Funiculus sociatus GB2-C1: one gene and its partner. The protein of the gene in region 1 interacts with the protein of each later gene in a pairwise test. Links are inferred from orthologs where the notes say so. Each region holds a gene or a part of one and is shown on either strand. Other genes may lie near its edges.

Evidence for each region. The genes of interacting proteins can lie anywhere in the genome.
Region 2: the proteins of NDI42_RS18950 (region 1) and NDI42_RS14965 interact in binary tests that used the Escherichia coli proteins (3 or more experiments, as listed by UniProt). The link is inferred for Funiculus sociatus GB2-C1 from one-to-one orthologs.

What each region holds. Positions count from the first base shown.
Region 1 is NZ_JAMPKJ010000043.1:37,772-45,771, forward strand. What follows is about bases 1,957-4,796. They hold NDI42_RS18950 (FtsW/RodA/SpoVE family cell cycle protein), read left to right. Parts: upstream 1,957-2,675; coding sequence 2,676-3,917; downstream 3,918-4,796. Other genes in these bases: apcB (allophycocyanin subunit beta), read left to right, coding at 1,957-2,036; NDI42_RS18945 (phycobilisome linker polypeptide), read left to right, coding at 2,265-2,468; NDI42_RS18955 (cytochrome c biogenesis protein CcdA), read left to right, coding at 4,005-4,739. Outside these bases: NDI42_RS18930 (hypothetical protein), read right to left, coding at 1-74; apcA (allophycocyanin subunit alpha), read left to right, coding at 1,004-1,489; more of apcB, read left to right, coding at 1,551-1,956; NDI42_RS18960 (cytochrome c biogenesis protein), read left to right, coding at 4,800-6,188; NDI42_RS18965 (response regulator), read right to left, coding at 6,282-7,436; queF (preQ(1) synthase), read right to left, coding at 7,640-8,000.
Region 2 is NZ_JAMPKJ010000029.1:5,760-9,247, reverse strand. Bases 1-2,940 are described here. They hold NDI42_RS14965 (peptidoglycan D,D-transpeptidase FtsI family protein), read left to right. Parts: upstream 1-560; coding sequence 561-2,321; downstream 2,322-2,940. Other genes in these bases: NDI42_RS14960 (thioredoxin domain-containing protein), read right to left, coding at 2,420-2,940; NDI42_RS14970 (hypothetical protein), read left to right, coding at 1-364. In the rest of the region: more of NDI42_RS14960, read right to left, coding at 2,941-3,488. UniProt on the Escherichia coli protein: Essential cell division protein that catalyzes cross-linking of the peptidoglycan cell wall at the division septum. Required for localization of FtsN.

The DNA of each region.
Region 1 (8,000 bases):
CGATGGGCAGAAGTAGTAGCTTCACTGGCGAGTTTCTTGGCTAAATTAAGATACTCTGACCAGTCAAACGCCATCGTGGAACTCTGGAATAGTAATCAATTACTTCTTAATTTAGTAGGCTAGAGGTCGCAACCAATCTTCATCGAACTGGCTGATGGTTCTTTCAAGGTGTATAGCGTTTCTCGGTTGGGTGGAATATATTGCGGTTCTGAAGTCTGGTCTACGTTGGTGGGGTCATAGTATTGCCATGTCCCTACAGATGTATCGTACCCAATCTAAAATTACTATAAAAGTTTTTGAGGCGTTACACTTCTTCTGGATGAAGCAGAATTGTATTTTTCGCTGCGGTGTTTAGCAGCTTTGTAATTGATGCTTAGTGCCAAAAAAAAATCATAGTTTAATTATTATTGCCAAAATTTATTTCATGCGGCAGTCTTGGGTGCGATCGCTATCTTTTTAGCAGAAATTTCAATAGGAAATTAAACCGTGAGAAAAGAGAGGACAGGGAGCAAGAGAAAAAGAAAAGCCCCAACTCCCAATAGCTAAACAATTTTGTAACGCTGCCCTATGCCCTATTCTCATGTCGATGCCACGGAACCAAGTTGTTGACCTTGGTTTTGGCACACCCAAGCGATGAAGGGCAGACCTCCCCTCCTGTGAGTTATGCCGCAGGAGAGAGTGGTTCACAAATCCCAGGCGCGATCGCTACCACTCAAGACTAGGCGCGATCGCCTTCGGAAAGCCCCTAAATGAGGATAAATGTTAAAAAGTATTAAGAACAGACTTGGAATGTGAACGTAATGCCGCAGAATTATTTGCGGAAGGTAGCTGAGTCTGAGGCGGTGTGTACCGACGGTTACGCTGAAAAATGCTAGAGATACTGAATCGCACACTTTAAGCGTAAAGTACATCTAATAGCAGCGATAAACTCAGACATTCCTTGCAGAATGCCAGTTTCAGCCTATCTGAATTAAAAACTTCTTTTGATTGGAGGAATCCAGAAATGAGTATCGTCACGAAATCTATCGTGAATGCCGATGCCGAGGCTCGCTATCTCAGCCCAGGCGAATTAGACCGGATCAAGAACTTCGTCACCTCCGGTGAAAAGCGTCTGCGGATTGCCCAAATGTTGACCGATTCCCGCGAGCGCATCGTTAAGCAAGCCGGCGACCAGCTGTTCCAAAAGCGTCCTGATGTTGTTTCCCCCGGTGGCAATGCCTACGGCGAAGAAATGACCGCCACTTGCCTGCGCGACCTAGACTACTACCTGCGTCTAGTAACCTACGGAATCGTTTCCGGCGACGTTACTCCGATTGAAGAAATCGGTCTGGTTGGCGTTCGCGAAATGTACAAGTCTCTGGGTACCCCAATTGAAGCAGTCGCCGAAGGCGTTCGCGCTATGAAGAATGCTGCTTCCTCAATGATGTCTGGAGAAGAAGCTGCTGAAGCAGGTTCTTACTTCGACTACGTGATTGGTGCCATGCAGTAGGGTGTTTCCCCTTCCCTGCTCTTGATTTAGATCTGACTACGTGAGATAAGGAAACAAAAAAATGCAAGACGCAATTACTGCTGTTATCAATTCCTCCGACGTTCAAGGCAAATACCTGGACACTGGTGCCTTAGAAAAGCTCAAGGGCTACTTCCAAACAGGCGAACTGCGGGTTCGTGCAGCAAGCACAATCAGCGCTAACGCTGCCACCATTGTTAAAGAAGCTGTTGCTAAGTCCCTGCTGTACTCGGACATCACCCGTCCCGGCGGCAATATGTACACCACCCGTCGCTATGCTGCTTGCATCCGCGACCTGGACTACTACCTCCGCTATTCCACCTATGCCATGTTGGCTGGCGACCCATCCATTCTGGATGAGCGCGTGTTGAATGGTCTGAAAGAAACCTACAACTCTCTAGGCGTTCCCGTTGCTGCAACTGTGCAGTCTATCCAAGCCATGAAAGAAGTTACCGCCAGCTTGGTTGGTGCTGACGCTGGTAAGGAAATGGGCGTCTATTTTGACTACATCTGCTCTGGTTTGAGCTAAGCGATTTTCGGTTAATCGCTAAAGTTCAACAGGCGAGCATTTTGTCTGGCGAAGTCTGGGAAGTCTGGAGTGAGTGCTAGCCCGTCAAAGGCTTGTTTAATTCAGTTAATGAGTTTTAACGGTCTAGCATTGACTCTTGACTCCCAGCCTTCTGTTTGATAGGGATGCGTAAATCCCAAGAGCGTTTCAAATCAAAAATTTACTCAGCTTAATAGGAGAAATACACCCATGCGGATGTTTAAAATTACTGCCTGTGTCCCCAGCCAGACCCGTATTCGGACTCAGCGGGAGTTGCAAAACACTTATTTCACGAAACTGGTTCCCTACGAAAACTGGTTTCGCGAACAGCAGCGGATTATGAAAATGGGTGGAAAAATCGTTAAGGTTGAGTTAGCTACTGGTAAGCCTGGGGTCAATACTGGACTGCTTTAATTCCTTCTTTCGCAGGCTAATTTACAGAATTTTTAACAAAGGCGGCAGGAGTTTCCCTTTTAAACCCATAGGGTAAAAGTGAGACTCCTGCCGCACAGTATTTAGGGGTTAAATCAATACGGTTCACCTAGACTTAAAAATCAAAGACCTGCTACAACTGTGTATCCGGGTTTAAAGGGGTTTGCTTTTGCGCGTTAAATTGCTATCATGCAGCGATTGAATGTCACTTCAAAAGCCACGTCTTTTGTGAATTTACGTCAGCTAGTTCCCTTTTTTAATCCCGCCGTCCAAGATTGGGCAATAGATGCCCGGTTGTTGAGGTGGCTGACCTTCCTCTGGCTATTTATCGGCTTAGTGGTTCTGTTCTCAGCATCTTATCCCAGTGGGGATGCTGAGTATGGGGATGGACTGTACTACTTCAAACGGCAAATTATCTCGGTGATGCTGGGGCTATTGGTATTTAACGTGGTGGTAAATTTCCCCCTGCGTCATGTACTGGGAATAGCCAATTGGGGTGTGATACTGCTGCTGGGGGTAATTTTCGTCACTCTAATTCCGGGAGTAGGAACCACAACTAATGGTGCCACGCGCTGGATTGCCTTGGGGCCGTTTCCGCTGCAACCTTCTGAGTTGATTAAGCCATTTTTGGTGTTGCAAAGCGCTCGCATTTTTGGAAACTGGGATAGGCTGACTTGGAGGGTGCGATTGACGTGGCTGTTTATTTTTTGCTGCGTACTTGTGGGAATTCTCCTACAGCCGAACTTGAGTACAACTGCGCTGTGCGGAATGACTTTGTGGCTGATTGCGCTTGCGGCTGGGTTGCCTTTTTCCTATTTGGGGGGAACGGCGCTGGGCGGGTTGCTTTTGGCAACGATCAGTATCAGCGTGAAGGAATATCAGCGGCGGCGGGTGATGTCGTTTCTTAATCCTTGGGCTGATCCGATGCAAGATGGATACCAGCTGGTTCAAAGTTTACTGGCGGTAGGGTCTGGCGGTACTTGGGGGTCTGGTTTTGGGCTGTCGCAACAGAAGCTGTTTTATTTGCCGATTCAGTACACAGATTTTATTTTTGCGGTGTATGCAGAGGAGTTCGGCTTTGCAGGCAGTTTGCTGTTGATAGTGTTGCTGATGGCTTATGCGACGCTGGCGCTGATGGTGGCGATGAGGGCTAAAACTCCCATTCATCGGTTGGTGGCGATTGGAACAATGGTTTTGATGGTGGGGCAGTCGCTGCTGAATATTGGTGTTGCTACGGGCGTTTTGCCTACAACTGGTTTGCCGTTGCCGTTGTTTAGCTATGGTGGCAATTCGATGATTGCGAGTTTGATGGCGGCGGGGCTGTTGATTCGGGTGGCAAGAGAAAGCAGTGAGGCTGAGGTTTTGCCTTTGCAGGGGCGGAGGTTTGTTCAGGGGCGATCGCGTCGGGTTATCCAAAAGCCTAATGCTTAGATGAGGTCTTGGAGTTGCCCACAAAAATCACCAGTCTAAGTGAGCTAAAATTCAAGCAGAGCAAGCATTTTACACGCCAACTGCCCCATGTTTGAAACTCTCTCTACCAGACTTTATGAATTAGAACAATTTGCTAATCACCTTGTCTCTACCCAGCTGACACATTTGGGCTTTCTCAGCATCGCAGTCATTTTTGCAGCAGGGTTATTTACCAGCCTGACACCCTGTATGCTTTCCATGTTGCCAATTACCATTGGCTATATTGGGGGATATGAAACTAAAAGTCGGCTGCAAGCCGCTGCCCAATCGACTTGGTTTTCGCTGGGATTGGCAACGACGCTGGCGGGATTAGGAATCTTGGCAGGTTTACTGGGACGAGTTTACGGTCAGGTAGGATTCGGGTTGCCGATAATTGTTAGCCTTTTGGCAATCCTGATGGGGTTAAATTTACTCGAAGCATTGCCTTTACAGTTGCCTGCTTGGGGTGGTTTTGAATGGATTTCTAAAGACTTACCAGAGGGTGTCCGTTCTTATCTGATTGGCTTAACTTTTGGGGTGATAGCTTCCCCTTGCAGTACCCCTGTTTTGGCAACTTTGTTGGGTTGGGTTGCCACGACGCAAGATTTTGTGTTAGGTGGAGTTTTGCTGCTATCCTATACGGCGGGATACGTCGCACCTTTGATTTTGGCGGGGACTTTTACTGCTTCTATTAAAAAGTTGCTGGAGTTGCGTCAATGGTCTGGTTGGATAAACCCGGTCAGCGGCGCTTTGTTGGTGGGATTTGGTGTATTTTCGCTGCTGTCTCGGCTTCCTGTAGGTTAATGGCTAATGGTAATAAAAACAATTAGCTATTAGCTATTACCTATTAGCAATTATCAAAAAATGACTGGAAAAGATTCTTTTTTATCAAATTTGGTGTCAACTCCCAAAAATTTCTTTCGGCGGGAGTTGTTACCGTTGCTCTCCGATTTGCGGTTAGCGATCGCGCTGTTACTAGCGATCGCATTCTTCAGCATCTCTGGTACGGTGATCGAACAAGGTCAATCTCCCGCTTTCTACCAAGCTAATTATCCAGAACATCCCGCCCTGTTCGGTTTCCTGACTTGGAAGGTAATTCAGGTAATCGGATTGGATCATGTTTATCGTACTTGGTGGTTTTTGTCAATAATGATTTTGTTTGGCAGCAGCTTAACCGCCTGTACCTTTACTCGCCAGTTTCCAGCTTTGAAAGCTGCGCGACGGTGGAAGTTTTACGACCAACCCCGACAGTTTGAGAAACTTGCCTTAAGTGCAGAACTAGATAGAGGTTCGCTGAGTACGCTTACCCAGTTGTTGCAGCAACGACGCTACAAAGTTTTTCAAGAAGGAGATACACTCTACGCCCGTAAAGGAATTGTCGGTCGCATTGGCCCAATTGTGGTTCATGCCAGTATGTTACTGATTCTGGCGGGGGCGATTTGGGGGTCAATCACCGGATTTGTGGCACAGGAAATGGTGCCAAGCGGTGAAACTTTTCAGGTGAAAAATATTATTGAAGCTGGTTCCTGGGCGCTGCCACAAGTTCCCAAAGATTGGTCGGTGCGGGTGAATCGCTTCTGGATTGACTATACACCAGAAGGTAGAATTGACCAGTTTTACTCGGATTTGTCGGTGCTAGACAATCGAGAGCAAGAAGTTGACCATAAGACGATTCACGTCAATCAGCCGTTGCGCTACAAAGGCGTGACGTTCTATCAAACTGATTGGGGAGTCGCAGCTATCCGGGTAAAGTTGAACAATAGCCCGGTTTTACAGTTGCCGATGTCTTTATTAGATACTGGCGGTAGGGGTAGAATTTGGGGAACTTGGATTCCTACTAAACCAGATTTGAGTGAGGGAGTTTCCCTGCTGGCGAAAGATTTGCAGGGAACGCTGCTACTTTATGATGCTAAAGGTCAGCTGATTAATACGGTTCGCTCTGGGATGTCGGTAGACGTTAATAAGGTGAAGTTGACTATTACTGATGTTGTTGGTAGCACTGGCTTACAAATCAAAGCAGATCCAGGCATTCCGATGGTTTATGCTGGCTTTGGCTTGCTGATGTTAGGTGTGGTGATGAGTTACTTTTCCCACTCGCAAATTTGGGCTTTGCAAGAAGGCGATCGCTTCTATGTTGGTGGCAGAACCAATCGGGCGCAAGTTGCCTTTGAGCGAGAATTAATTGATATTCTCGATAAACTGGCGCACTCGAAGGCAGAAGTTCCAGTTGTTGAGGTTCAAGCGATCGCTTAATCGAGTTCACCTATTTCTAGCTTGGAAAGAGACTCTGCCTCCTTCCAAGCTTTCCCAGCCTCTGCCTGAGAAGAAAATGGGCTTTTATAATACTCACGACTTAGGAGTTTTCTTTGACAGATGCTTTTTGAGGACTTGCAGAACTTGCTTGCTTTCAAAAGGTTTCGTTAAAAAATCATTCGCACCGACAAATTTTGAGCGCACCCGGTTAATCAAACCATCGGAACTGGTGAGAATAACTACAGGAGTCTGACGAAAAGCAGAACTGTTCCGCAGAAAACTACAAACATTATAACCGTCAGTTTTTGGCATCACTAAATCCAAAAAAATCAGGTCTGGTTTGTGTTTGGCGAGGGTAGCAACCCCTTGAATGGGATCTTGAATGTACACTACTCGGTAGCCAGCAGGGATAAGAATCTCTTTTAAATATTCTCCCACCATAGGAGAGTCGTCTACACAAGCGATCGTGGACTCACTTTTCCTAATGCCATCAATTAGATAACTGGGTGCTAAGGGGGGAGGAAAATCTGGCACTGTTTGCAGTTCCACTACCCCTTGTTGGTAGAAATGATGCAACAGACGACCTACTCTGGTAAGCGGTTGCTTCATCTTCAAAGCTAGATCCCAAATGGTGTATCGACCATTGAATAAGGCAGTTAAATTAAGAAAAGTATCTACAGAACATTGGGTCACATCAGATGGAGACTGCTTAAGGACGGGTGCCATCTCTGGATCGAGATAGCTGACTCCCAAACCTTGCCATTGCTGATAAAGGTGTTGGCTTTGCTGGATAAGGTGCTGAATTTCCAAGAAACACAAGGTGAGGTAAAAAGGAAGTCGCGGCTCTTGGTATTCGCGATCGCGCCAACACCCTGATAAACTCGGCTGGCGGATCATGGAGAACAAGACTTCTTGCGTACTCTCACACATCACTGCTTTAACTTGAGCCGCACTTAAGTGACCTTGAGCCATCCCTTGATGCAGCAATTGGCATTCCCAAAGTTGGGTGGTAGCTAGTTGGTCGTTTTCAACTTTCCAATCCGGACAGTGGCGTTTCAAAGCTCGTTGCCAACGTCGGACTCGATGAGTTTCCCCAACGGCATAAACTAATTGACCGAGGAAAAAGCAAAGTCGCCATTGAGGAGTCTTGTAACCGACAATCAACTCTCCGGTAGCTTGCTTCTGGTTGATAGCAACGATCTGCCGCTCTAGCTTTGTCAATCCTGAATATACCGGCAATGTCTGCATAAACACCAAATCGCCAAGCGCTTTTTCTGGAGACTCCTATATCAGCATAAAGGCTGATGCAAAGTCTCCAGAAGGGTGTACTTATTGATTTTATTGGCGGCATTTGATGAAAGCTTAGGTAATGTCACCGTTAGCAAATGTATTAGTGAAAGGAAAAAGGCAAAAAAAGAATTCTTTTTTTTGCCTTTTAGTTGCCAATCCCTTTATTTCTGGTGACGGACTTCGATAACCGTGTGGACATTGCCACGGGGAGTAAAATCGCCTTTGATCGTTACTTCTAGGGGATCGCAGGCGGCTACAAAGTCATCGAGAATTTGATTGACGGATTCTTCGTGGGAGATGTAGCGATCGCGGTAACTATTTATATACAGTTTGATCGCCTTCAGTTCTACCACCCGCTCATTAGGTACATAACTAACGTGGATGGTGGCAAAGTCAGGATACCCAGAAAAAGGACACTTACAGGTAAACTCTGGCAATGTGATGTGAATGTCGTAGCGGCGTCCGACTCGCGGATTGGGGAACGTAATTAATTGTCCCTCGGCAATCTCTCGTTCGCCATAT
Region 2 (3,488 bases), on another replicon or contig:
AGCTCAATCACCAGGTTGGCTGCGATCGCTTGCCTACGTGCAGCGCGTATCAGACATATTGTGCTTCGGCTTGATTGCCGCTACGCTGGGGGTTTATGCTTGGACAGTCTATACTCAGCAGATGTGGAGCCGGCAGTACAAGCATCTGGAAACCTTGCAACGCAATGAGCGACAGATGACGGCGGCGAATGAAGTCTTGAAAGATAAGTTGGCTCAAGAAGCTGAGCGTCCGGGAACTGGCTTGGTTTCTCCTAATCCCGCCAACACCATCTTTTTAGCGCCTGCACCGCAGCGCCAGTCACTGCCCACACCAGCAGCGACTGCTAACCCAGAACCAGCACCAACAATGCCAATGGGCTACTAGAGGCATGGAGAATTCAGGATCTAGAAGTCGTAGGACATCTACGCAGAAAGTCTCCGGAAATGGCAAAACTACGAACCTGTTGAATCACAAAGCTAGTAGGATGCCATCAGCCAAAAAACTGCCCCTAGAAGCTACTCGTGCCAGAAAAAATCATCAGGTATCAAATAATGTAGAGACGCGCAATCTCGCGTCTCTAATGGGTGCCAAAAGTCCGCAAGAAGAGAAACAAACAAGCGGCATAATTCCTTTTCTTGCCTTGCTGTCTAATCCTTCATCCATCCGGCTGCTACTCGTTTGGGGAGTGCTGTTCGCAAGTGGGTTAGGGCTGGCGCTGAATGTGTATCGGCTGCAAATTGTCAAGGCACCAACACTGCTTGCAAAAGCGCGACAGCAGCAAATGGTATATCTGCGTCCGTTTGTGCCGCGCCGCGCGATTGTGGATCGCAACGGCAACGTTTTAGCAACAGACCGCCCTGCTTATACACTGTTTGCCCACCCAAAGCTGTTCAAACAATCAAAATCTGCGATCGCTACCAAGCTAAGTGGGACTTTGGGAATTTCTGCCGACGCGCTGGTTACTATGTTTAACCAGCGCGATAGTGGGATTCGGGTTGCCTACTCTCTAACCGAAGAACAGGCTGACAAGATCGCCCAACTGCGAAACGATGGACTTGAACTGATTCAAAATTACGCCCGCCTCTATCCTCAGAAGGATTTAGCAGCAGACGTGGTGGGCTATGTCGATGTTGACCATCGCGGACAGGCAGGTGTGGAATATAGTCAGGAAAATTTACTGGTGCGTGCTGTTCGCACCGTGCGACTCAGCCGCGCTGGGAATGGCACGTTAATGCCTGACCATTTGCCAGAAGGATTGCTGCACTTTGATGACCTGCGACTACAGCTGACGATTGACTCTCGCTTGCAACGGGCGGCGCGATCTGCCTTGAAGCAACAGATAGAGTTGTTTAGAGCTAAGCGTGGTACGGTTATCGTTATGGATGCGCGGGATGGTGCTTTGCTGGCGCTGGTGGCAGAGCCGACCTATGACCCGAATGAGTATTTTAATTCTGACGTGGGTTTGTTTAAGAACTGGGCGCTGGCTGACCTTTATGAGCCGGGTTCGACGTTTAAACCGTTGAATGTAGCGATCGCTCTGGAAGCTGGAGCAATTACACCAGAAACTACATTCTATGACGGCGGTAATATTCAGGTAGGTGGCTGGCAGATCAAAAACGCTGAACCTGGCCGTCACGGGAGGCTCACAATTTCTGAGATTCTGCAATACTCCAGCAACATTGGCATGGTACAAATCATGCAACAAATGAAGCCAAGCGTCTACTACGGCTGGCTGGAACGCCTGGGGCTGGGGCAAACAGCGGGCATTGACCTGCCTTTTGAAGCACCAGGGCAGATGAAAAGCTCTGAGCAGTTTACTTCATCTCGGATTGAACCAGCTACCACCTCGTTTGGTCAGGGATTCTCTCTAACGCCTATCCATCTCGCACAGATGCACGCTTCTCTGGCCAATGGTGGCAAACTGATAACGCCCCATCTAGTCCGGGGGTTATTTGATACTCAAGGGCAGGTGTTTTGGCAACCAAATCAACCAACACCGCGCCCCCTCTTTTCCCCGAAGACTACCCAGACGGTGTTAGAAATGATGGAAGCTGTGGTGGTAAAGGGAACGGGTAAAGCGGCTCAGATTCCAGGTTATCGGATTGGTGGTAAAACGGGAACTGCCCAAAAAGCCAGTGCTACAGGAGGATACTCTAGTGCCAGAATTACAAGCTTTGTGGGTATCTTGCCTATAGATTCTCCCCGCTATGTGGTTTTAGCTGTAGTGGATGAACCGAAAGGGGAAAATGCCTATGGTTCCACTGTGGCGGCACCAGTGGTTAAATCAGTCATGGAGGCGCTGATTAGTATCGAACAAATTCCACCTTCGGCGGAAAAATGAGGGGATTGGGGATTGGGGATTGGGGATTGGGGATTGGGGATTGGGAAGAATCTTAGCCAGTTCCTAGTCCCTAGTCCCTAGTCCCTAGTCCCCAGCCCCTACCCCCTAGTTTGGCTTTGCAAAAGTTGCTCCCACATCTGATCTTGGGTTTGGGCGGGTTGCAGACAAGTTAGCCCTTGACAAACTAATCCCACCGCCTCAGATGGCATCACCTCTGCATTGCATACAGTTGTGGGGAGATATTGAGCGATCGCGCTGGCAAGTTGGTTAACTGTGGTGCGAAGCAGCGTACAGTGAAGATACCAATCCAGCCCGGTAAACAAACCTGGACACGCTTGTGGCGATCGCTCCATTATGCTGCTAAATGCTTGTAATGTTTGCTCTGCCCGATCGAGATATTCCAGATTTTCCGTGAGCATAGCTAGACGGACTAAGTTGGCGATCGCTATCCCGTTCGGCGCTGGTGTAGCATTATCCACATAGCTACGCTCTCGCACGATTAGATCGCTACTGGCATCCTTCGCTGTGTTATAGTATCCACCCAGTTCCACACTCCAAAGAAATTCGTCAAACTCTTCTTGCAACTGTATCGCTTTCTCCATCCAGAAACGAGCTTGAGTCACTTGGTGCAAATCTAGCAGGGCTTTGATAAACAGGGCGTAATCTTCCGACTGCGCCAATACGGATGGACAGCCGTCGTAGTTAAGGCGGTGGAAGCGTCCGTCAATAAATTGGCGATCTAAGATGAAATTGGCAGCGCCTCCAGCGAGAGACAAATACTCTTCTTTGCTGAATACTCCGTAAGCTCTGGCTAAACCTGAAATCATCAGGCTATTCCATGCCACAATCATTTTAGTATCGGTGACAGGTGGAATCCGTCCCGGCCAATTTCCAGTTTTTGCCTCTTGGTTGTTGCGGGCTGGAGGAAAATTTTCTAATCCTGCCTTAACACCATAACGAGCTTCAAACAGCTTTTCTAAAGCTGCTTCTAGTGTTTTAGTCAGTTTCCCTGGATGACGGCGCTGCAATACAATTTTGCCTTCAAAGTTGCCTCCTGGTGTCACTGTAAACTGTTCTTGAATTTCTGCAAACTCTTGGGGAGTTAGCAACTCGGCTATTTCCGGGTAACTCCAAATGTAAAACGCCCCTTCTTCGGGTTCTGCCTCT